Regions from separate parts of the Klebsiella terrigena genome, predicted to be linked through region 3. Evidence: predicted binding sites of a transcription regulator. Region 3 holds the regulator's gene; each other region holds the start of a gene.

Region 1 (5,352 bases), 420 kb from region 3:
GCAGCAGTATGAGATGAGCGTGGAGTTCCCCGGCGAGGCTTCTGCCGGGCGGTAATAAGATGGGGTCGGCGGCGGTTTTACACCGCGCCGTCCGGCCCTCAGAGAGCCGGACGGGCGGGCTTAGCCTTCGCGCTTGACGATTTTTATATCCACCATGCCGATGCCCAGCTGGCGCGGCGCGTGGCCGAGAATATTGCCTTCGTTGGTGGACTGCGGGTCCGGCGGGACGATGATCAGCGTATCGCTGCGCGACGGGTTGTCGAAATGCAGCGTGGTGGTGGAGACGTCATTAGCCAGCGTCAGCGTTTGTTCGCTATCCCCGACGCGAACCGGGATCGGCTTATTGGCGTTGGGTCCGTAGGCTTTGGCGGTGATCACCAGATCGAATTTCTCCGGCAGCGGGTTCTTAAACTCGATTTTGACTTCGCCGCCGAGCTGCGCGTTGGACCAGCGGCCCCAGGATTCCGGCCGGGAGATGCCGCTAAACTGCCTCACCTCTTCCGGTGCGCCGGCGACGTTAAACACGAAGCTATCGGCCTTATAGCGAATATCGTTATCGACAATTTTCAGCGTATCGACGTTGCCTTTGTAGCGCTCCATATCGATAAGGGTATCTTTAAACGCCGTTTTCCCCTGCCACTGGGCTTTATCGACGCGCTGTACGGTCTGCTCGCCGCCGAGCTGGCCCTGCGATACGCACCAGTCGGTCGAGAGCGCCAGCTCGCTGGACCACAGCTGGCCCATCTTGTAGCAGCGGTCGATCCAGACAAAGTTATCGCGCGGGGCAAAATCAGCCAGCTGATAGCGCAGCGGCGCGGAGTATTCGCTCTCTGGCAGCGGCTCGACGCGTTTATCGGATACCCGCAGCAGCAGCGGCAGACGGAAGTGGCTGCCGGAGAAGGAAACCATGCTTTTCTGCGGGTCCACGGTGAAGTTTTTCATCTCTTTCGGGAAGTTCCACAGGCGGATGACGTCCGGCTTCCAGGCCAGCACCTTATCTTTCATATTGAGGAAGATGCCAGAAAGCGACTGCCCGGAGAGGCTGCTGCGCCCAAGGCCGATATAGTTATCGCCGCCGAGGATATCCAGCACCGTGGCGCCGTTGTCCATGGTATTACGCTTCACCGCCAGCGTATCCTGCTGCGGCTGGTCGCCGCGCAGTACGAAGAACAGGTTGCTGCGATCCTGCTTGTTCAGGTATTCCCAGGCGCTGTTTTTCATCGCCAGGTGATCGGAAGAGACCACAATCACCGTGTTTTTGAAATAGGGCGAGGCTTTGATCTTCTCGATAAGCGCCGCGATGTGTTCCTGGCTGCAGCTTACCGCGCTGAAGGAGAGGTTCTTTTTACCGCCCATTTCATAGCTTTTTCGCTGGCAGGTGCGGGAAATAAAACCGTCAGGATGGTGGGTGTCCACCGTTAGCGCAAAGAGCGAGAAGCGTTTACCGGACTGCGAAAGCTGCTCGAATTTTTTCCAGGTTTCATCCAGCACGGTGTCGTCGTAGAAGCCCCAGTCGTTGCGGTAGGCGGGGTCGGCAACCGTGGTTTTCAGCTCTTCAGCGCCGTACAGATGATCGAAGCCGTGGGACTTGAGGAACACGTCTTTTCCGGCGAAACGCAGGTTGGCGCCCTGCACAAAATAGTTTTCGTAGCCGGAGTTTTTCAGAATGTCGCCGAGGCAGATATTCTGCGGGAAGAAGCTGGAGACCGAGGCCGAGGCGTTGCCTTCAAACGGCGCAAACAGCGGGATGCCGCACTGCGAGGCGACCATCCCGGCGATAGTGTAGTCGGTGCCAGGCAGCTGGGCGGTGTTGCTGAAATCGAGGCCTTCGCTTTTCAGTTTGCCAAGCTCGGGCGTCAGGTCGGGAAACGCCTCGTTATCAAAATAGGTGCGCTCAAGGCTTTCGCCGTAGATATAGACCAGGTTGAGCTGGGGGTTGGCGATGCTTTTCGACGGCTCTTTATAGTAGGTAACAAAATCCGGATCGCCGTCGCGGGACTGGGATTTCACCAGCTCGCTAATCTGGCGGAACGCCGGACTGGCGTCAACGGAGGCCAGCGCGAGAACCAGCGCCAGCAGGCTATAGCCAAAGTGGTGAGGATGATGACGGCGTCGGCGGAGTATCCAGCCCAGGGCGCTGAAAACGCTCACCAGCGCCACGACAATCCCGGCGCCGGGAAGGATATATTTGCCGACGCCCGCGCCGGTCAGGCTGTTGGTCAGGGTATAAAGCACCGCGTCATTAATGCCGTCGCCGGTGAAATAATCGCTGGCGTAGAGAGTGATGTTGAGAACCACAAACAGGCCCAGCACCGTTAGCGTAGCGGCAAACCACCAGGTATTGCGACCGGCCTTCAAGGCATAAATCACCACCGAGGTGAGAAACAGGGCGATGGATAACAACTCTGACACAGCTTACCCTCATTAGCGCCAGCTGACCGCTAGCCGAATAGATCACTTTCCACGATATACTGTAATGGCAGCGCCATACTGCTGCAATTGTAGAGTCATGAAACTGTGCTGTGGTTCAGAATTGGTTTATAAATTGGTATTTTTGAGCGACGTCTCATCCTTCCCTACGGGGGAAAATGAGACCATCAATGTTAAAAAATGGGGCTGCGGCCGCGTTGGCCAGGCAAAGGCGCCAAACGCGGCATCTGGGGAGAAGATCAGGAGAGGAATTTCGCGCCCTGTTTGAGAACCAGATCGCAGGCCTGCGTTTTGACTTTTTCCGCCAGCGGGCTGCTGCCGAGGGTGCTCAGGTTCAGCTGCTGGCCGTTATTGCTGTTCAGCAGACCCTGCAAACCTTCAAGATAGCCGGTGTCCTCTTTCTGTTTTTCCGGGGTGCCGAGGCCGAGCTTATCCAGCACCTGGTTTTTGACGTTTTCGGTATTGGTCACCGAGGAGAGCTTCTGCTTCGCACAGTACGACATAATGCCGGCGGCATTATTCATGCTGCTGGCGGTCAGCGACTGGCTCCCGCCGTTCAGCAGGCTGGTCAGCGAGGACATCGACAGCGCGCCGCTTTGCTGCGAGCCGCTTTGGCTGCTGAGCTCGCTGGCGGCGCTGGAGAGAGAGTCCTGCCACGAGGCAGCCTGCGCGCCGGTGACAAGAAATGCCGCGGCAGCGACGCTGCAGCGGAGCAAGGATTTAGCAGATTTCATAAACGGTACTCTTCGTCGTTATATAAGAATTTCTTGAGTATAACGCCGCCTGAGATCGGAAATGTCTTAATACTCTTTGCCGGTGACCCGGTGACGATAGCTATCCCAGTTGAAAATCACCCACAGGCTGTTGCCGAGGCGCATGCGGTCCATCACGCGCTCGCCGAGCAGCTTGTTCATCTCGTCCATGTTGCTGTTGGTTAGCATCCCGGTCGGGCGCTTTGATGAGGAGCGGCGATCGACGATCTGATTGATGATCACCTTTTCATAGCGCGATTCGGTTTGCATGCCGATCTCATCGATCACCAGCAGATCGACCCGGCTGAGATCGTTCAGCAGCTGCTCCTCGCTGATCTCCCGGTTGCCGAAGGTGTCCTTCATTGCCGACATGATGTCAGCGACGGTAATGATGAGCACCGATTTGCCGCGCAGCAGCAGCTCGTTACAAATGGCGGCCGCAAGGTGGTTTTTACCGGTGCCGGGCTTGCCGGAAAAGATAAAGCTGGCGATGTTGCCGTCGAACTCTTCAACGTACTGGCGCGCTCTGGAGAGCGCGTTCATCTGGCCTTCGCATTCGACCCGGTAGTTCTCAAACGAACAGTTTTGATGCAGCGGGCGGATGCCGGAGCGGTTAAACGTCCGCTGCATTTTCATCGCCCGGTTCTCCCGCTCGAGGGCTTCGGAACGCAGCTTGCCCTGCTCTTTCTGCCACGCCAGCAGCTCTTCGCCGGTTTTAAACGCCGGTTCGACATGAGCAGGCATCATTTTTTGCAGGCGCTTCATCAGTTCGCCAACGTTTTTCATGCTCATCCTCGGAACCCTCGTGGAATATGGTTATCCGGCTCGCTGACCGTATTCACATCACGACGCGGCTGGCCGCCGTTGCCGGCACGACCGATTTGCACGCTACGCGCCAGCTTCTGCTGCCACTGCACGTGATGAAAAACTTTGCCTTCCGCCTGCCAGTAGGTAACGAATGCCGCCAGCTCTTCCGGCGTCACCGGCTGGCTGAGGGCGATACCCCACAGCGCCGCGAGGCGCTGAAAATCGGCGTCCGGCTGCCAGTCGGCGTACATGGCGAATTTCCCCATAGGGATCGCGGCCGGCGCGGCGGTCGGCTCGTCAAAGAACTGCGTATCAAGCGCGATATCGCTGCCGGGGCGTGCCAGCTTACTCTCCAGTTCAAGCAGCTGGGCCAGGCGTTCCGGCGTCAGCGCGTAGAAGGCGGGAGTATTGTTGGCAAAAACGGCAACGGCACCGCCGGCCGATTTTGCGAGAATGGCCGCAGGATCCTGAATGAAATCATCCAGGCCGCTAAAATCGGTAGTTAAAATTCGCGAAGACATAACACTATCTCAACTCTGAACAACGATAGAGAGGGGGAATAGCACACATAGTAGCACAGCGCCCGGCCGGGATGGAGCGGCTGAGCCATCCCGGCGGCGCCGCTTGCTATACCCGCGGACGCTTGCGGTACAGCCACAGGCCAGGAATAGAAAGGCCGATAGAGAGCGCACCAACGATAGACGACGCCTTTAAAAAGTTGCTTAACAGCATAATCATCATCTCTTCAGAATAACCAAAATGACTGATTTTGACCGCTGAGATCATCGCCGTATAGGCGGATATGCCGGGGAACATCGGGATCACCGCGGCAACGGTAAAGATCTTCGGGTGGGCCAGGTACCAGCGCGACCACTGAATGCCGATACAGCCAATCAGCAGGGCGGCAAGGAAGGTGGCCCACTCGATGTTAAAGCCCGCCGTCATCATCACCATTCGTGAACCGTGACCAATGGCGCCCAGCAGCGCGCACCAGCGCAGCGCCCGCTGCGGGACGTTAAAGACCATCGCGAAGCCAACGGCAGGGATGGCGGCCAGCGCCATGTCCTGGGCCAGTGCAAACAGATATGTGATTATGCCCATCCGCGCAGCCCCCACATGGTCATCGCCATCACCACGCCAATGCAGGTGGCAAGGGTCAGCAGGCTGGCGAGCGCCCAGCGCGCAAGGCCGGTGTTGATATGCCCTTTGAACATATCCGCCACGGCGTTGATCAGCGGAAAGCCAGGCACCAGCAGCAGCACGCTGGCGGCCATCGCCACGGTGGACGTGCTGGCAAAGGTCGGCAAGCGCAGCATCAGCCCGGAGATAGTGGTGGCCACAAAGGCGGTAATACAAAAGTTAA
Region 2 (5,352 bases), 2.4 Mb from region 3:
TGAATGCAGCCACCTACGTCAAGTCCGGCGACTTAACGCCGTTCGGCGCCGGGTTGCTGAAACTGCATGATGAGCGGATTGCCAAAGATCCGGAATTCCAGTACATCATGAAGGACATCGCTCGTTATAACGCAATGAAAGACAAGCGTAATATCGTTTCTCTGAACTACGCCCAGCGTGAGAAAGAGAACGAAGAGGATGATGCGACTCGTCTGGCCCGAATTAACGATCGCCTGAAACGTGAAGGCAAACCACAGCTTAAGAAGCTGGACGATCTGCCGAAGGATTACCAGGAGCCGGATCCGTATCTTGATGAAACGGTCCATATTGCGCGCGACCTGGCCCATCTGGAGAAAGACCAGCCGGCGGTGGAACCACCGGTTAGCAAATAAGCACCCGACGGGCACACATGTTGTGCCCGTTTTTTTTATCCGATCCTGCCGTCAAAAACCTCGATTCCCCCGCGCGCGATGTCAATATATTATGCAGATGTCAGCGATATGCTACAAAATGTAAAGTTGTGTCTTTCTCGTGACTTAGCGGGGGAGGATGGTTGAAAATTAACGTTGTACCCATACGATATGGGTAATCGCATAGTGCGTTTTGTTAAATCGAGGTTAGAAGAAAATTATGATGCGAATCGCGCTCTTCCTGTTGACCAACCTGGCCGTTATGGCGGTGTTCGGGCTGGTGCTGAGCCTGACGGGAATACAGTCAAGCAGCATGACCGGGCTACTGATCATGGCGCTGCTTTTTGGTTTTGGTGGCTCGATCGTTTCGCTGCTGATGTCGAAATGGATGGCGCTAAAATCGGTGGGTGGGGAAGTCATTGAGCAGCCGCGTAACGAAACCGAACGCTGGCTGATGAATACCGTCGCGCAGCAGGCGCAGCAGGCGGGCATCGGCATGCCGCAGGTTGCTATCTACCATGCGCCGGATATTAACGCCTTTGCCACCGGCGCACGCCGTGATGCTTCGCTGGTTGCCGTCAGCACCGGGCTGCTGCAAAACATGAGCCGTGACGAGGCGGAAGCCGTTATTGCCCATGAAATCAGCCACATTGCCAACGGCGATATGGTGACCATGACCCTGATTCAGGGGGTGGTGAACACCTTCGTTATCTTTATCTCGCGCGTTATCGCGCAAATTGCCGCAGGATTCCTTAGCGGCAACCGCGATGAAGGCGAGAGCAGCAACGGCAACCCGCTGGTTTACTTTGCCGTCGCCACCGTTCTGGAGCTGGTGTTTGGGATTCTGGCCAGCATCATCACCATGTGGTTCTCGCGCTACCGCGAGTTCCATGCGGATGCGGGCTCTGCCCGTCTGGTCGGCCGTGAGAAAATGATCGCCGCCCTGCAGCGTTTGAAAACCAGCTACGAGCCGCAGGAAGCCAGCAGCATGATGGCGCTGTGCATCAACGGCAAAGCGAAGTCGATGAGCGAGCTGTTTATGACGCACCCGCCGCTGGATAAACGTATCGAAGCTCTGCGCAGCGGGGAATATCTGAAGTAATCCTCTTCTTCAGAGCGTAGAAACAAAAACCGCAGCCTTAATCGGGCTGCGGTTTTTTTTGTGCCGTAATCGGGCGGGCTATTGTCCGGGGCGCGGCTGGGTGACGCGCAGGCCGCTCACGGTGGCCGCAACTACCGCCAGTCCGCCAGCCAGCAGCAGCGCGGTATGGGTGCCGCCGTTACCCTGCAGATTGAACAGCAGCGCGACCAGCGCCGCGCCGGTGCTTTGTCCCAGCAGTCGGGCGGTGCCGAGCATTCCGCTGGCCCCTCCGCTGCGGTGGCTCGGGGCCGATGAGACGATAGTGTGGTTATTCGGCGACTGGAACAGGCCGAAGCCCGCGCCGCAGAGCGCCATGCGCCAGATAATATCGAGATCGGACGGCGATGAGGGCAGCAGCGCCAGGCCAAACAGACCGCAGGCCATGACCGTCAGACCGATCGCTCCCAGCAGCCCGGCATGAATTTTCTCAATCAGGTAGCCCGCCAGCGGCGCCATCACCATGGTCGCCAGCGGCCAGGGGGTCAGCAGCAGTCCCGTTTCGACCTCGCTGCGTCCGATCGTCGCCTGCAGGAAGAAGGGCAGCGAAACCAGCGCCAGCATCTGGGCGCAGAAGGAGCAGATTGAGGTGCAGATGGAGAGCGAGAAAAGCGGAATACGCAGCAGATCAACCGGCAGCAGCGGCACCGGCATCCGCAGCTGGCGGCGAATGAAGAAGAACCCGATAACCAGCATAGCCGCCAATTCAGCGAGCACCAGCTGGCCGGACTGCCCCTGCGCAAAGCCGCCGAGCGCGACAATCAGCAGGCCAAACGTCAGCGCATTCATGATAGCGCTGGGGAGATCGAAGCGGGTGATCCTGCTGCGGCTGCTGTTGGCCGGCAGGTAGCGCATGGCGAGCGTCAGCGAAATAATCCCCAGCGGAATGTTGATTAAAAACAGCCACTGCCAGGAGGCGACGGAGAGGATAGCGGCGGCAATCGTCGGGCCGGCCGCGGATGAGACGGCGACCACAAACGAGTTGATCCCCATTCCTCGTCCGAGGAAGCGTTTCGGGAAGATAAGACGAATGAGCGCGGTATTCACGCTCATCAGCGCGGCGCCGCCGAGGCCCTGGGCTACGCGGGCGAGAGTCAGCATCTCCAGCGAGTGGGAGAGGGCGCAGGCCAGTGAGGTAAAGGTAAACACCAGCAAACCGATTTTATAGATGCGTCGATAGCCGAACATATCACCCAGAAAGGAGAGCGGCAGGAGCGCAATGACGATGGCGATTTGGTAAGCGTTGACTATCCAGATTGAGGCGGCGGGCGAAGCGTTAAGGTCGGTAGCGATGGTCGGCAGGGCCACGTTGGCAATGGCGCCGTCGAGTACCGCCATCGCGATGCCTAAAACGATGGTCAGAATGGCGCCGTAACGCTGCGGCAGTGGCAGACCATCGGGAACGTTTTTATCCATGTTAAGCTTGTGTCTTTATCGTAACTATTCTCTGGGTAATGATTTTAGCATTGATTATTCGGCGGTATGTCGCAGATTTGTAACGAATGGGCAGAAGAACGATTGCGGGCATCGGGTTGCGAATTTATAATAAAAACCGGTTCTAATTTTTATAAAACAGTTGCGATGAGGTGATAAATGGCAGTTGCAGATTTGGATAAACAGCCAGATTCTGTCTCTTCAGTATTGAAGGTTTTTGGCATCCTGCAGGCGCTTGGCGAAGAGCGTGAAATTGGTATTACCGAACTATCTCAGCGCGTCATGATGTCAAAAAGCACCGTTTATCGCTTTTTGCAGACCATGAAGTCGCTGGGCTACGTTGCCCAGGAAGGGGAGTCTGAGAAGTACTCCCTGACGCTGAAGCTGTTCGAGCTGGGCGCGCGCGCGCTGCAGAATGTCGATCTGGTGCGCAGTGCGGATATTCAGATGCGCGAGCTGTCGCGCCTGACGAAAGAGACTATCCATCTGGGTGCGCTGGACGAAGACAGTATCGTCTACATCCATAAAATCGATTCGATGTACAACCTGCGTATGTATTCGCGCATCGGCCGCCGCAACCCGCTGTACAGCACCGCTATCGGCAAAGTGCTGCTGGCGTGGCGCGACCGCGCCGAGGTGGAGCAGATCCTCGAAGACGTCGAGTATAAGCGCAGCACCGACCGGACGATTACCAGCACCGAAGAGCTGCTGGGGGTTCTGGACAGCGTTCGTCAGCAGGGCTATGGCGAAGACAACGAAGAGCAGGAAGAGGGGCTACGCTGCATTGGTGTACCGGTCTTCGACCGCTTTGGCGTAGTGATTGCCGGGTTGAGTATCTCTTTCCCGACGCTGCGCTTCTCGGAGGAACGTCTGCATGAATACGTTGAAATGTTGCACACCGCGGCGCGTAAAATTTCTGAGCAGATGGGCTATAACGACTATCCGTTCTGACAGCGGCGGGCGCTAGCTGCGTCGGGCTACAGCGGGAAGACGCTTCCTGCTGTAGCCCGGAGCGGATTAACCTTTGTCGATAACGGTTTCGCTTTTACGCAGAACCGGACAGTCGGTCAGACCAATAATACCGCTGTCAGAATGAACGTACTGCACGGTTGTGGTACCGCGAGCGGTCAGATATTTACACTGGAGGCCCAGCCCCGCTGCGTTCTCATTGCTGCCAATCAACATGCCGTAGCCGCTTAATAATACGCCAATCCATAAGATAGCCAGTACTACAATCGTACGAATGATCAATCGCATTGTTGCCTCATAATTTGTATTATCCTCGGCGTTTATTTTGACAGGTACACGAGTTGAAACAAGTCTATGATTCTGAAACTTGCGTTTCGTATTACAGTTAGCCGCGGTTTAAGATGAGCGTGCTATCCTGGCAACATCTGGTATTGATGCGGAGTGTGGAGTGAAAAAATTACGCTGGGTTTTGCTGATTGTTGTCATAGCGGGCTGTTTGTTGCTGTGGACTCAGATGCTTAACGTAATGTGCGATCAGGATGTGCAGTTTTTCAGCGGCATCTGCACCATCAACAAATTCATCCCCTGGTAAGACATTTTTATTACGACTGATTTTCTTCTGCTGCGCGGGTGGTAGAATAAACGCCTTCTCTTTGAGGTGGTGAAATGAGTGAGTTACTAAGTCCTGGGATCGTAAATCTGGCATCGCTGGCGCTTTCCATTGTGCTGTTGCTTGTCGGCCTGTTGTTATGGTTTTTTGTTAATCGCGCAAGTTCGCGCGCCAACGAGCAGATTGCGCTGCTGCAGGCTCTGCTGGATCAGCAAAAGCGCCAAAACGCGCTGCTGCGTCGGCTCTGCGAAGCCAATGAACCTGAGAAGGAAGAGGCTGCCGAACCTTCAGCCGTTGAGAAGGGGAAGGACGACGACGACTTTATCCGTCTCGTCGCTGAGCGGTAGCTGCTAAACGGGTGTACACCGCACTGGTGTACGCCTGCCTCATCGCCTTACGCAATAACTTATTCTTATCCTTCCGTGCTTATTGCCACATTTCTTATGTCACTTAATGTGTTAGCGATCGCAATTTTATCCAATAAGCTATGGATTTTTGAGCTATTCAAATAAAATAATAACATCGTGATTTAATTGCATGATGAAAGTGTGTGTCATCGAAAATTCATTATTAAGATGCAATATAAACACTATTTATCGCGTGGCTAACAGGATTTAATTAACCCTGCATATTCTCGGCCTAAGCCAATTTTCAACTATCAATATGCGCGTTTATGCGCATCGTTATGCAGCGACCCGGACGTAACCCCTTAAAATTGGCAGGGTGCATGCCTGGCGGGCTGGACGGAGCGAAGTTGTTGAGCTACGGTGAAAAAGTTGCAGCGCTCATCC
Region 3 (5,352 bases):
GCCGTCAGCACCGGGATCGAAATCTGAATCAGGTGGCTCAGCCCGAGGTTGGAGACCGCCATCGAGAAGATGCCGAGAATAAACACCAGCGAGCGGTAGGAGAACGGCAGGTACTGGGCGAAAAATTCCGCACAGGCGCAGGTCAGGCCAACCGCGGTCACCAGGCAGGCAATGAAAATCAGCGCCGCCAGCATAAAGCTTCCCGCGCCACCGAAGGTGTGCTGGACGTACGAGTGCAGAATGGCCGCGCCGTTAGCCGACTGATCGACCAGGGTCGCGCTGTCGGAGCCGAGGCGGAACAGGGCCAGGTACAGCAACGTCAGGCCAACGCCTGCCATCAGGCCGGCCCACACGGTATAGCGGGTCAGCAGGCGCGCTTCGCTGACGCCACGAGAGCGGGCGGCGTTAACAATGACGATCCCGAAGACCATCGCGCCGAGGGTGTCCATCGTCAGATAGCCGTTGACGAAGCCGTTTGAGAACGGCGCGGTGCGGTAGGCCTCCAGCGCGTTGCTGATCGGGCCTGCCGGCCAAATAATCGCCGCGACGGCGAGAATAATCAGGGCAATGATTTTCAGCGGAGCGAGGAAATTGCCGACGGTATCCAGCAGCTTGCCGGGATATAACGAAACGAGGATCACCAGGGCGAAATAGATGACGCTATAAATCAGCAGCGGCATCGCGCCGTCGCCGGTCAGCGGGGCAATCCCCACTTCAAAGGAGACCGTCGCGGTACGCGGAGTCGCGAACAGCGGTCCTACCGCCAGGTAGCAGACGACGGCCAGCAGAATCCCCGCCACTTTGCCAATCGGGGTGCTCAGGCTTTCAACGCCGCCGCCGACTTTCGCCAGCGCCACGACCGTCAGCACCGGTAAACCCACGGCGGTGATCAGAAAGCCGATAGCGGCGGTCCAAACGTGTTCACCAGCCTGTAAACCAACCATTGGGGGGAAGATGATGTTGCCTGCACCGACGAACAGCGCGAAGGTCATAAAGCCCAACGCTATGATGTCGCGAGATTTTAACTGATGGGTCATAAATTCATACTGCCTGTGGATGTGGTGGTGTTAAACGGAAAAATACCGTGCCTTCCCTTAGGGATGATACAGCGGCTATTGCCGGAAACTCAGCGAGATATGCTCCCGAAGCGGCGTGGGAAAGAATTGTTTTTTGAAATACCACGCAAAAGCAGTCTGTCTACGACTGCATGGGGCGCAATTTAAACGCTTATAACGTTTTAAAGCAAGGCGGGATCGTAAAAGCAGATGATTATGCTAAGTCTACAATTTCAACCAGCGTTATTAACCATAATGAAGGAAAACATGTGGCTAATCATGCGAACAAAAAAGCAGCAGACGTTCGTTAATTACGCAGCTGAAAATTGACTGCAAACGAAAATGACCAGCCGGAGCTGGTCATTGACAAGTTATGTTGACAGCGCGGGGCCTAGTCGCTTTTTTTGGCAATTAAACGTTCCGGCAGCAGGAAGCTAAACCGCGTTCCTTTACCGGGCGTGCTCTCAATATCCAGCCGGCTGTCGTGATGGTTGACCGCATGCTTAACGATAGCCAGCCCCAGGCCGCTGCCCCCGGTTTGCCGCGAGCGCGCTTTATCCACGCGATAGAAGCGCTCGGTCAGCCGCGGAATATGCTCGGGCGCGATCCCCGGGCCGTTATCCTCAACGCTAAACAGCGCGCCGTGCGGCGCTTTCTGCCAGCTGACGGTAATTTCCGTTCCCTCCGGCGTATGGTTGACCGCGTTATACACCAGATTCGAGATCGCGCTGCGCAGCTGCTCATCGTTACCGAGCACCTGCAGCGACTCATCGACCACAAAGTGCAGGGTATGCTTTTTCTGGCTGAGCGTTTGCGCCTCACGCTCGACAACCCGCAGCATCATCGGCACGTCAATTTTGTCGTTCATCGCCAGAACCGGGGCCGCTTCAATACGCGACAGGGTCAGCAGCTGTTTAACCAATCCCTCCATACGCTGAGTTTGCTCGCGCATGGTATGCAGGGCCTTTTCCCGCGTCATCCCTTCCAGCACCTGCTCCTGCATCATCTCCAGATACCCCTGCAGCACCGTTAGCGGCGTGCGCAGCTCGTGGCTAACGTTGGCGAAAAAGTTGCGCCTGGCGCCTTCAAGCTGGTGCATCTGCGTCACGTCGCGCGCCACCATCAGCATCTGCTTATCGCTGTAGGGCATCACGCGGATTTCCAGATGACGGGCGTTATTAAGGATCAGATTAAGCGGTTTGCTGAAATCTTTGCTTTTGAGGTAGTTGGCAAATTCAGGATAGCGCAGGAGGTTAAGGATATTTTGTCCGCTGTCGTCCGGCCAGCGCAGATTGAGGATCTGCTGTGCCAGGCCGTTACACCAGAAGATCGCCCCCTCCTCAGTGGTCAGCACCACCGCGTCGGGCAGCGATTCCGCCCCGCTGCGAAAGCGTTTGATCAGGCTGCCCAGCTCGCGTCGGCGTTTTTTATTACGCATCTGCATCTGGTGGAGGCCGTACAGCAGAGGTTCCCAGCTGCCGCTCCCCGGCGGTGGCGTCATGCTGCGGTCCACCCACAGCCACCACGAAAGACGTAATAAATTCCAGAAATGCCAGATAAGAAGTCCGGTCACCGCCGCCAGTAAGAACCACGGCAAATGACCAAATAGCGCCCCGAGAATCAGGGCCGGGATACAAGATAAGAAAAGCTCAAGCGCCAGCCTTTTCCATGACAGCCGTTCCAGCACGGTTCACACTCCTGTCGACATTCAGAAACGGGCGGAGAAACGATATCCCGTGCCGCGAACCGTTTGTACCATCCGGTCATGGCCACTGTGTTCCAGCGCTTTACGCAGACGGCGAATATGCACGTCTACCGTTCGGTCTTCTACATACACGTTGGTTCCCCAGACGTGATTCAGCAGCTGCTCGCGGCTGTATACGCGTTCCGGATGGGTCATAAAGAAGTGTAATAACTTAAACTCGGTCGGTCCCATGTCCAGCGGGTTTTCGCCGGTCATCACGCGATGGGAGGAGGGATCGAGGCTCAGCCCCTGCATTTCAATCACCTCTTCCACCGCCATCGGGGAAATGCGCCGCATCACGGCTTTGATTCGCGCCACCAGCTCTTTCGGCGAGAAAGGCTTGGTGATGTAATCGTCGGCGCCGGTCTCGAGGCCGCGAACGCGATCTTCCTCTTCACCGCGAGCGGTCAGCATCACCACCGGAATATCGCGGGTCATCGCCTCACGCTTAAGCTGCTTAATAAACTGCAGGCCCGAACCACCCGGCAGCATCCAGTCAAGGAGAATCAGATCGGGCCAGGGTTCATTGAGCTGGTTCACCGCGCTGTCAAAATCTTCCGCCTCGACGGGCTGAAAGCCGTTTTGTTCCAGAACAAAGCAGACCATTTCGCGGATTGGAGCTTCATCTTCAACGACCAGAATTCTTCTCGCCATTATTTACCCTGTATTTTTTAGCCATCAGTATAGAGTGCGGCGCCATTATGCGTCAGTTTTGTGACAGATTTATGAAAAAAATGGTCGCCTGACGATCGAGGATTTTGAATTATGACACGCACTTAACTCCCCCTGCGTCGATGGTATAATGGCGGCAACGCTCTTAGGCAACGGAATATTTATGCGCATCATTCACACCTCTGACTGGCATCTCGGGCAAAACTTTTACAGCAAAAGCCGCGCCGCTGAGCATGCGGCCTTTCTCGACTGGCTGCTGGCCAGCGCGCAGGCTCACGAGGTCGATGCCATTATTGTCGCCGGCGATATCTTTGATACCGGCTCGCCGCCGAGCTACGCCCGCGAGCTCTATAACCACTTCGTGGTTCAGCTCCAGCAAACCGGCTGTCGGCTGGTGGTGCTGGCGGGCAACCATGATTCGGTTGCCACGCTGAATGAATCGCGCGACATCCTGGCCTTTTTAAAAACCACGGTCGTGGCGAACGCCGGCCATGCCCCCTTCGTTCTGCCGCTGCGCGACGGCTCGCCGGGGGCGATATTCTGCCCGGTCCCCTTCCTGCGCCCGCGCGAGCTGGTCACCAGCCAGGCCGGACACTCCAGCGGTGAAAAGCAGCAGCTGCTGCTCACCGCCATCAGCGACTACTATCAGCAGCAGTACCGGCAGGCCTGCGACCTGCGCGGCGACCGGCCGCTGCCGATTATCGCCAGCGGCCACCTGACCACCGTCGGCGCCAGCAAAAGCGACGCGGTGCGCGAAATCTACATCGGCACCCTCGATGCCTTCCCGGCCAGCCGTTTTCCTCCCGTCGACTATATCGCGCTGGGCCATATCCACCGGGCGCAGATCGTCGGCGGCTGCGAGCATATACGCTACAGCGGCTCGCCAATCTCCCTGAGCTTTGATGAGACCGGGAAAAGTAAAAGCGTCAATCTGGTGACCTTTACCGACGGACGACTGACGGACGTTAGCCCGCTGACGGTGCCGATAGTTCAGCCGCTGGCGGTGCTAAAGGGCGATTTCGCCAGCATCAGCGAACAGCTTGACCGATGGCAGGACAGCGCGGAACTGCCCGCCGCCTGGCTGGATATTGAAATCACCAGCGATGAATATCTGCACGATATTCAGCGCCAGATCCAGGCCCGCTGCGAAGCGCTGCCGGTGGAAGTGCTGCTGGTGCGCCGCAGCCGCGCCCAGCGCGAGCGCATTCTGGCCGGCGAGCGGCGGGAAACCCTCAGCGAGCTGCGGGTTGAGGAGGTTTTTGCCCGTCGCCTGGCGCTGGAGAATCTCGAAGAGCCGCAGCAGCAGCGCCTCGAGCAGCTGTTCAACGAAACGCTGCACAGCCTGAACGGTGAGGAGCACCTGTGAAAATTCTGAGCCTGCGTCTGAAAAACCTTAACTCGCTGAAAGGCGAGTGGAAAATTGATTTCACCGCCGAACCCTTCGCCAGCAACGGGCTGTTCGCGATCGTCGGGCCGACGGGGGCCGGAAAAACGACGCTGCTGGACGCTATCTGCCTCGCGCTGTACCACGAAACGCCGCGCCTGAGCAGCGTGTCGCAATCGCAAAACGATCTGATGACCCGCAATACCGCCGAATGCCTGGCTGAAGTTGAGTTTGAGGTCAAAGGCACCGCCTACCGCGCCTTCTGGAGCCAGAACCGCGCGCGCAACCAGCCCGACGGCAACCTGCAGGCGCCCCGCGTCGAGCTGGCCCGCTGCGACGATGGGCAAATTCTTGCCGACAAAGTCAAAGACAAGCTGGAGATGACCGCCTCGCTCACCGGCCTCGATTACGGCCGCTTTACCCGCTCGATGCTCCTCTCCCAGGGCCAGTTCGCCGCCTTTCTAAACGCCAAACCCAAAGAGCGCGCGGAGCTGCTG
Region 4 (5,352 bases), 500 kb from region 3:
CGGCACGGGCAGTGCCCGCTGACCTACCATCTTTTTACAGGAGTAATTGAACGTGATTGAGCGTTATTTCGTCACCGGAACCGATACTGAAGTCGGCAAAACGGTGAGCAGCTGCGCCCTGCTGCAGGCGGCAAACCTGCGGGGTCGGAACAGCGCCGGCTATAAGCCGGTGGCCTCCGGCAGCGAGTACACGGCGCAGGGCCTGCGCAACGACGACGCCCTGGCCCTGCAGCGCAACAGCCGCGTGGCGCTGAGCTACGAGCAGGTTAACCCGTTAACCTTCGCTGAACCCACTTCGCCGCATATTATCAGCGCCGATGAGGGGCGCCCCATTACCGCCGCCGCGCTCTCCGCCGGGCTGCGCGAGCTGGAGCCGCTGGCCGACTGGCTGCTGGTGGAAGGGGCTGGGGGCTGGTTTACGCCGCTGTCTGAAACCCTGAGCTTTGCCGACTGGGTGCAGGAAGAGCGGCTACCGGTGATTCTGGTAGTGGGGATAAAGCTGGGCTGCATTAATCATGCCCTGCTGACGGCGCAGGCGGTGCGTCAGGCAGGGCTGCCGCTGGTGGGCTGGATTGCTAACGACGTCCAGCCGCCGGGGAAGCGGCATAGCGAATACCTCGCGACCCTCAAACGGCTGCTGCCCGCACCCATGCTGGGCGAAATCCCGTGGCTGGAGGAGGCATCCCGGCGGGAAGACCTCGGCCAGTACCTCGATCTTAGCGCGCTGGATCGGGCGTCATCCACTGCGCCAGCAGCGGCTCATCCAGCTGTATAACGTCGCCCTGCGCCACGCTGCGCCCGCGGTGCAGCAGGCAGAAGCGGTCGGCCACCCGGCGAATGAACGGCAGGTGCTGCTCGGCGAGCAGCACCGTTAAACCGATATCCCGGTTCAGGCGAACCAGCAGATCCCCCAGCTTATGCATAAAGTGCTGTCCGCTGCCGCGCGAGGGCTCATCGAGTATCAGCAGGCGCGGTCGGACGATCAGCGCCCTCGCCAGCGCCAGCTGGTACCTGTCGTCTTCCGAGAGCGCGGCGCCTTTGCTCTGGCGCAGGGCGTAGAGCTGCGGAAAGAGATCGTAAATCTCGCTATTCACCACGGCGCCGGGCGTGCCTCCGGCCGCCAGCGCGATATGCAGATTCTCCTCTACGCTGAGCTGCGAAAAGATGCGCCGGTCCTGCGGCACGTAGCCGATCCCGATGACGCTGCGTGAATGGGCGGAGAGCGGCATCAGGTCGCAGGGCGGCGCTCCGCGCTCCTGCCAGGTGATGCTGCCGCTGGCGACCGGGAGATTCCCGGTAATGCAGTTGACCAGCGTGGTTTTCCCCATTCCCTGACTTCCCATCACGCAGGTGCACTCTCCTGACCTGAGCTCAAGATCGACGTTCCACAGCGTGTGCTGGCTTCCATAGTACTGATTGACGGCGCGTAGACTCAACATAGACGTTTTCTCCTTTTTGACGACGGCGAGCGAGACAAACATTCTGCAAATCTCTTGCCAGGAAAAAGAAGTGACGGCATTTTTCCGCCAGCGCAGGTCGCGGCGGCCACCGCCGGCAGGGAACAGCGAAGCGGCTGCACTTTCCCGGTGCTAAACGGCGTGAAACGTGGTGCAGAAAGCAGCAAAAAGGCGGGCGTCCTTAGCTGATAAATATCAAAAATAATTCAATAATATTTTTTAGCCGCGTGATTTTCGTCGGCGGGCAATTTCGGCCGGGTGGCAGAGGTCATGGCCTGCAGCGAGTTATCCACTATTCCTGTGGATAACCTTGTGTATTAGAGTTAGAGAACTTGCGGTAAGCTAGAGATTACGCGGCCTGCGGCTGAATTGGCGCGAAACCCGTCTTTTATTAAATTTTATTTAATATCAATTGGTTGTATAAAATCAATGGCTGTAAGGAAAGTGTCACCTGCTGCCATAAAAGATTCATCGCCTTGCTTGACAAATGTTAAATGGCAAAATTTTCTGGGGATAACCTTACACAGTGGCGGATTATTCCGCATGGTGCGCTTTTTTTGCCCAAATGCGGCCGCCCGGGGCAAGGTTTACAGGGCAAACAGTAATACGATACTGGTTTTATATCCAGTATTATTTATTGGCAAAAGCGCCGGCGACGGGTAGAATTAAACACCTGCCGTTTCGCGCCGGGCGCTTCATCCTCCTTCAGGGTCAGACATATGAGTAAAACGTTCACGCTGCATTCCGCTTTCCGTCCCTCTGGCGATCAGCCAGAAGCCATTCGTCGCCTCGAAGAGGGGCTGGAAGATGGCCTGGCGCACCAAACGCTGCTGGGGGTAACCGGGTCGGGTAAAACCTTCACCATCGCTAACGTCATTGCCGATCTGCAGCGTCCAACGATGGTCCTCGCGCCCAACAAGACGCTGGCGGCGCAGCTGTATGGCGAAATGAAGGAGTTTTTCCCGGAGAATGCCGTCGAGTATTTCGTCTCCTACTACGACTACTACCAGCCTGAAGCCTACGTGCCGAGCTCGGACACCTTCATCGAGAAGGATGCCTCGGTCAACGAACATATTGAACAGATGCGCCTGTCGGCAACCAAGGCGCTGCTGGAGCGCCGCGACGTCATCGTGGTGGCCTCGGTCTCGGCGATTTATGGCCTCGGCGATCCTGACCTGTACCTGAAGATGATGCTGCACCTGACCACCGGCATGCTGATTGACCAGCGGGCCATTCTGCGCCGCCTCGCGGAGCTGCAGTACACCCGTAACGATCAGGCTTTCCAGCGCGGGACCTTCCGCGTTCGCGGCGAGGTCATTGACGTCTTCCCGGCGGAGTCAGACGATATTGCCCTGCGTATTGAGCTGTTTGACGAAGAAGTTGAGCGCCTGTCGCTCTTTGATCCGCTGACCGGGCAGGTTGAGTCGTCCATCCCGCGCTATACCATCTACCCGAAAACGCACTACGTTACCCCGCGCGAGCGAATCGTTCAGGCGATGGAAGAGATAAAAGTCGAGCTGGCGGAGCGGCGTAAAGTGCTGCTGGAAAACAACAAGCTGCTGGAAGAGCAGCGCCTGAGTCAGCGTACCCAGTTCGACCTCGAAATGATGAACGAGCTGGGCTACTGCTCGGGGATTGAAAACTACTCGCGCTATCTTTCCGGGCGCGGGCCGGGCGAGCCGCCGCCGACGCTGTTCGACTACCTGCCGGCGGATGGTCTGCTGGTTATCGATGAGTCCCACGTGACCATTCCGCAAATTGGCGGGATGTACCGCGGCGACCGGGCGCGTAAAGAGACGCTGGTGGAGTACGGTTTCCGCCTGCCGTCGGCGCTGGATAACCGCCCGATGAAGTTTGAAGAGTTTGAGGCGCTGGCGCCGCAGACCATCTACGTTTCGGCGACGCCCGGCGCCTACGAGCTGGATAAATCCGGCGATGAGGTGGTCGATCAGGTGGTCCGTCCGACCGGCCTGCTTGACCCGGTTATCGAAGTGCGTCCGGTGGGGACCCAGGTCGACGATCTGCTGTCGGAGATTCGCCTGCGCGCCGCCATCAACGAGCGCGTGCTGGTGACGACCCTGACCAAGCGGATGGCCGAAGACCTCACCGAGTACCTCGAGGAGCACGGCGAGCGCGTGCGCTACCTGCATTCGGATATCGATACCGTCGAGCGTATGGAGATTATCCGCGATCTGCGCCTCGGCGAGTTTGACGTGCTGGTCGGCATCAACCTGCTGCGTGAAGGGCTGGATATGCCGGAGGTCTCGCTGGTGGCGATCCTTGATGCCGACAAAGAGGGCTTCCTGCGCTCCGAGCGCTCGCTGATCCAGACCATCGGCCGCGCGGCGCGTAACATCAACGGTAAGGCGATTCTCTACGGCGACAGGATCACCGCCTCGATGGCGAAGGCCATCAGCGAAACCGAACGCCGTCGCGAGAAGCAGCAGCGCTATAACGAAGAGCACGGCATCACCCCGCAGGGTCTGAATAAGAAGGTGGTCGATATCCTGGCGCTGGGCAGCGGCCTGGCGAAGACCAAGGCCAAAGGGCGCGGCAAGTCGCGTTCACCGGTCGAGGCGGATACGCCGGTGCTGACGCCAAAAGCGCTGCAGCAGCGAATTCACGAGCTGGAAGGGCAGATGATGCAGCACGCGCAGAACCTGGAGTTCGAAGAGGCGGCCCAGATCCGCGACCAGCTGCATAAGCTGCGGGATCTGTTTATCGCCGCGTCGTAGGCCGGCGCCCGTCGCACCGGGCGTCCAGGCTGCGGCCAGACTGGGATCTGGCCGCACGGAACGTCCGGGCAGCGCCTGCGGATGCGAGGGCTGCCTGGCGCCAAACTGGCAAATAAAATAGCCCGGCTGGGCCAGCTCTTAATATCCGCTTAATCTTGTTCGGGGAGACTATCTTCATTCTAATGAGGATAGCGCCATGCAAAAACTACACTTTCGCCAATATCTGGCCATTACCTGCGCCTTTATTATCGTCGTCGCCTTCTTCCATCAGTGGGTGCTGACCTTCTGACGCGACGGCCTCGGGAAGAGCACCCAGGCGCGAACGCCGGGGCCCGGCCGGCGGTTATGCAAAAAGAACTGGGTATCGTGCAACTGGGCGATACGGGTGACGATGCTTAATCCCAGACCAATGCCGCCGTAGCGGCTGTCCATGCGGACAAACGCTTTGCTCAGCTCGCCGCTTTTCGCTTCATCAATTCCCGGCCCTTCATCCTCCACCGCCAGAATCGGCGTTGACCCCGCCTGAATCGAGACGCGGATCGTTGAGTCCGTCGGGCTATAGCGGTGCGCATTCTCCACCAGATTGCGCAGCACCACGCGCAGCAGCGTGGCGTCGCCGGACACCATCACCTCCTCGTCCGCACCGGCTATCTCAAGCTTTTGCCGGCGCGACGCCAGCATCGCTTCCAGCTCCTCCTCAAGCGGTTCAACGACATCCTCCATCAGCTGCACCTGCTGGTAGCTACCGGCAGAAAACGACTGCCCTACGCGGGCCAGCTGCAGGAGCTGGGAGATACTGTTGGTCATCTGATCGAGGCGCTGAATAAGCGGATCGACTCCGACCCCGTGCACTTTGGCCAGCAGCTCAAGGTGCAGGCGCAGCCCGGCCAGCGGCGTGCGCAGCTCGTGGGCCACGTCGGCGGTAAACAGGCGCTCGCGGTCGAGCGTCAGGTTGAGGCGCGATACCAGCTGATTCAGCGCTGTGGTTACGGCGGTCACTTCCGGCACCGACTCGCTAAGCTCGATGGGCTGGAGATTATCCGGGGTGCGGTTCTCCAGCTCGCTCTGCAGACGAGAGAGCGGGCGGGTTATCTTTTTCACCGCCAGCAGGCTGATATAGAGCGCGAGGCCGATAATCAGCAGGCTTGGGACCAGCAGGC

Evidence for each region. The regulator PhoB, encoded in region 3, activates phosphate uptake and scavenging genes when phosphate is short. The targets are predictions, from matches to a motif close to CTGTCATAAAACTGNCNNAT.
Region 1: opgB (phosphatidylglycerol--membrane-oligosaccharide glycerophosphotransferase) is a predicted target of PhoB. The motif match lies at 2,505-2,524, and genes of this name have one in related genera.
Region 2: kdgR (DNA-binding transcriptional regulator KdgR) is a predicted target of PhoB. The motif match lies at 3,031-3,050, and genes of this name have one in related genera.
Region 4: uvrB (excinuclease ABC subunit UvrB) is a predicted target of PhoB. The motif match lies at 1,891-1,910, and genes of this name have one in related genera.

Annotation. Positions count from the first base shown of each region.
Region 1 is NZ_CP050508.1:4,883,879-4,889,230, reverse strand. It holds gene HCK03_RS22925 (GNAT family N-acetyltransferase) at 1-55, shown strand, start outside; gene opgB (phosphatidylglycerol--membrane-oligosaccharide glycerophosphotransferase) at 121-2,412, opposite strand; gene HCK03_RS22915 (YjjA family protein) at 2,670-3,164, opposite strand; gene dnaC (DNA replication protein DnaC) at 3,231-3,968, opposite strand; gene dnaT (primosomal protein DnaT) at 3,971-4,510, opposite strand; gene HCK03_RS22900 (threonine/serine exporter) at 4,617-5,090, opposite strand; gene HCK03_RS22895 (threonine/serine exporter family protein) at 5,081-5,352, opposite strand, start outside.
Region 2 is NZ_CP050508.1:2,100,626-2,105,977, forward strand. It holds gene prc (carboxy terminal-processing peptidase) at 1-392, shown strand, start outside; gene htpX (protease HtpX) at 631-1,512, shown strand; gene HCK03_RS09885 (MFS transporter) at 1,591-2,964, opposite strand; gene kdgR (DNA-binding transcriptional regulator KdgR) at 3,142-3,933, shown strand; gene HCK03_RS09895 (YobH family protein) at 4,000-4,239, opposite strand; gene mgrB (PhoP/PhoQ regulatory lipoprotein MgrB) at 4,400-4,543, shown strand; gene HCK03_RS09905 (YebO family protein) at 4,618-4,908, shown strand.
Region 3 is NZ_CP050508.1:4,462,632-4,467,983, forward strand. It holds gene brnQ (branched-chain amino acid transporter carrier protein BrnQ) at 1-1,037, opposite strand, end outside; gene phoR (phosphate regulon sensor histidine kinase PhoR) at 1,447-2,742, opposite strand; gene phoB (phosphate response regulator transcription factor PhoB) at 2,764-3,453, opposite strand; gene sbcD (exonuclease subunit SbcD) at 3,635-4,837, shown strand; gene sbcC (exonuclease subunit SbcC) at 4,834-5,352, shown strand, end outside.
Region 4 is NZ_CP050508.1:3,961,780-3,967,131, reverse strand. It holds gene bioC (malonyl-ACP O-methyltransferase BioC) at 1-60, shown strand, start outside; gene bioD (dethiobiotin synthase) at 53-775, shown strand; gene HCK03_RS18660 (ABC transporter ATP-binding protein) at 717-1,439, opposite strand; gene uvrB (excinuclease ABC subunit UvrB) at 2,177-4,192, shown strand; gene pmrB (two-component system sensor histidine kinase PmrB) at 4,460-5,352, opposite strand, start outside.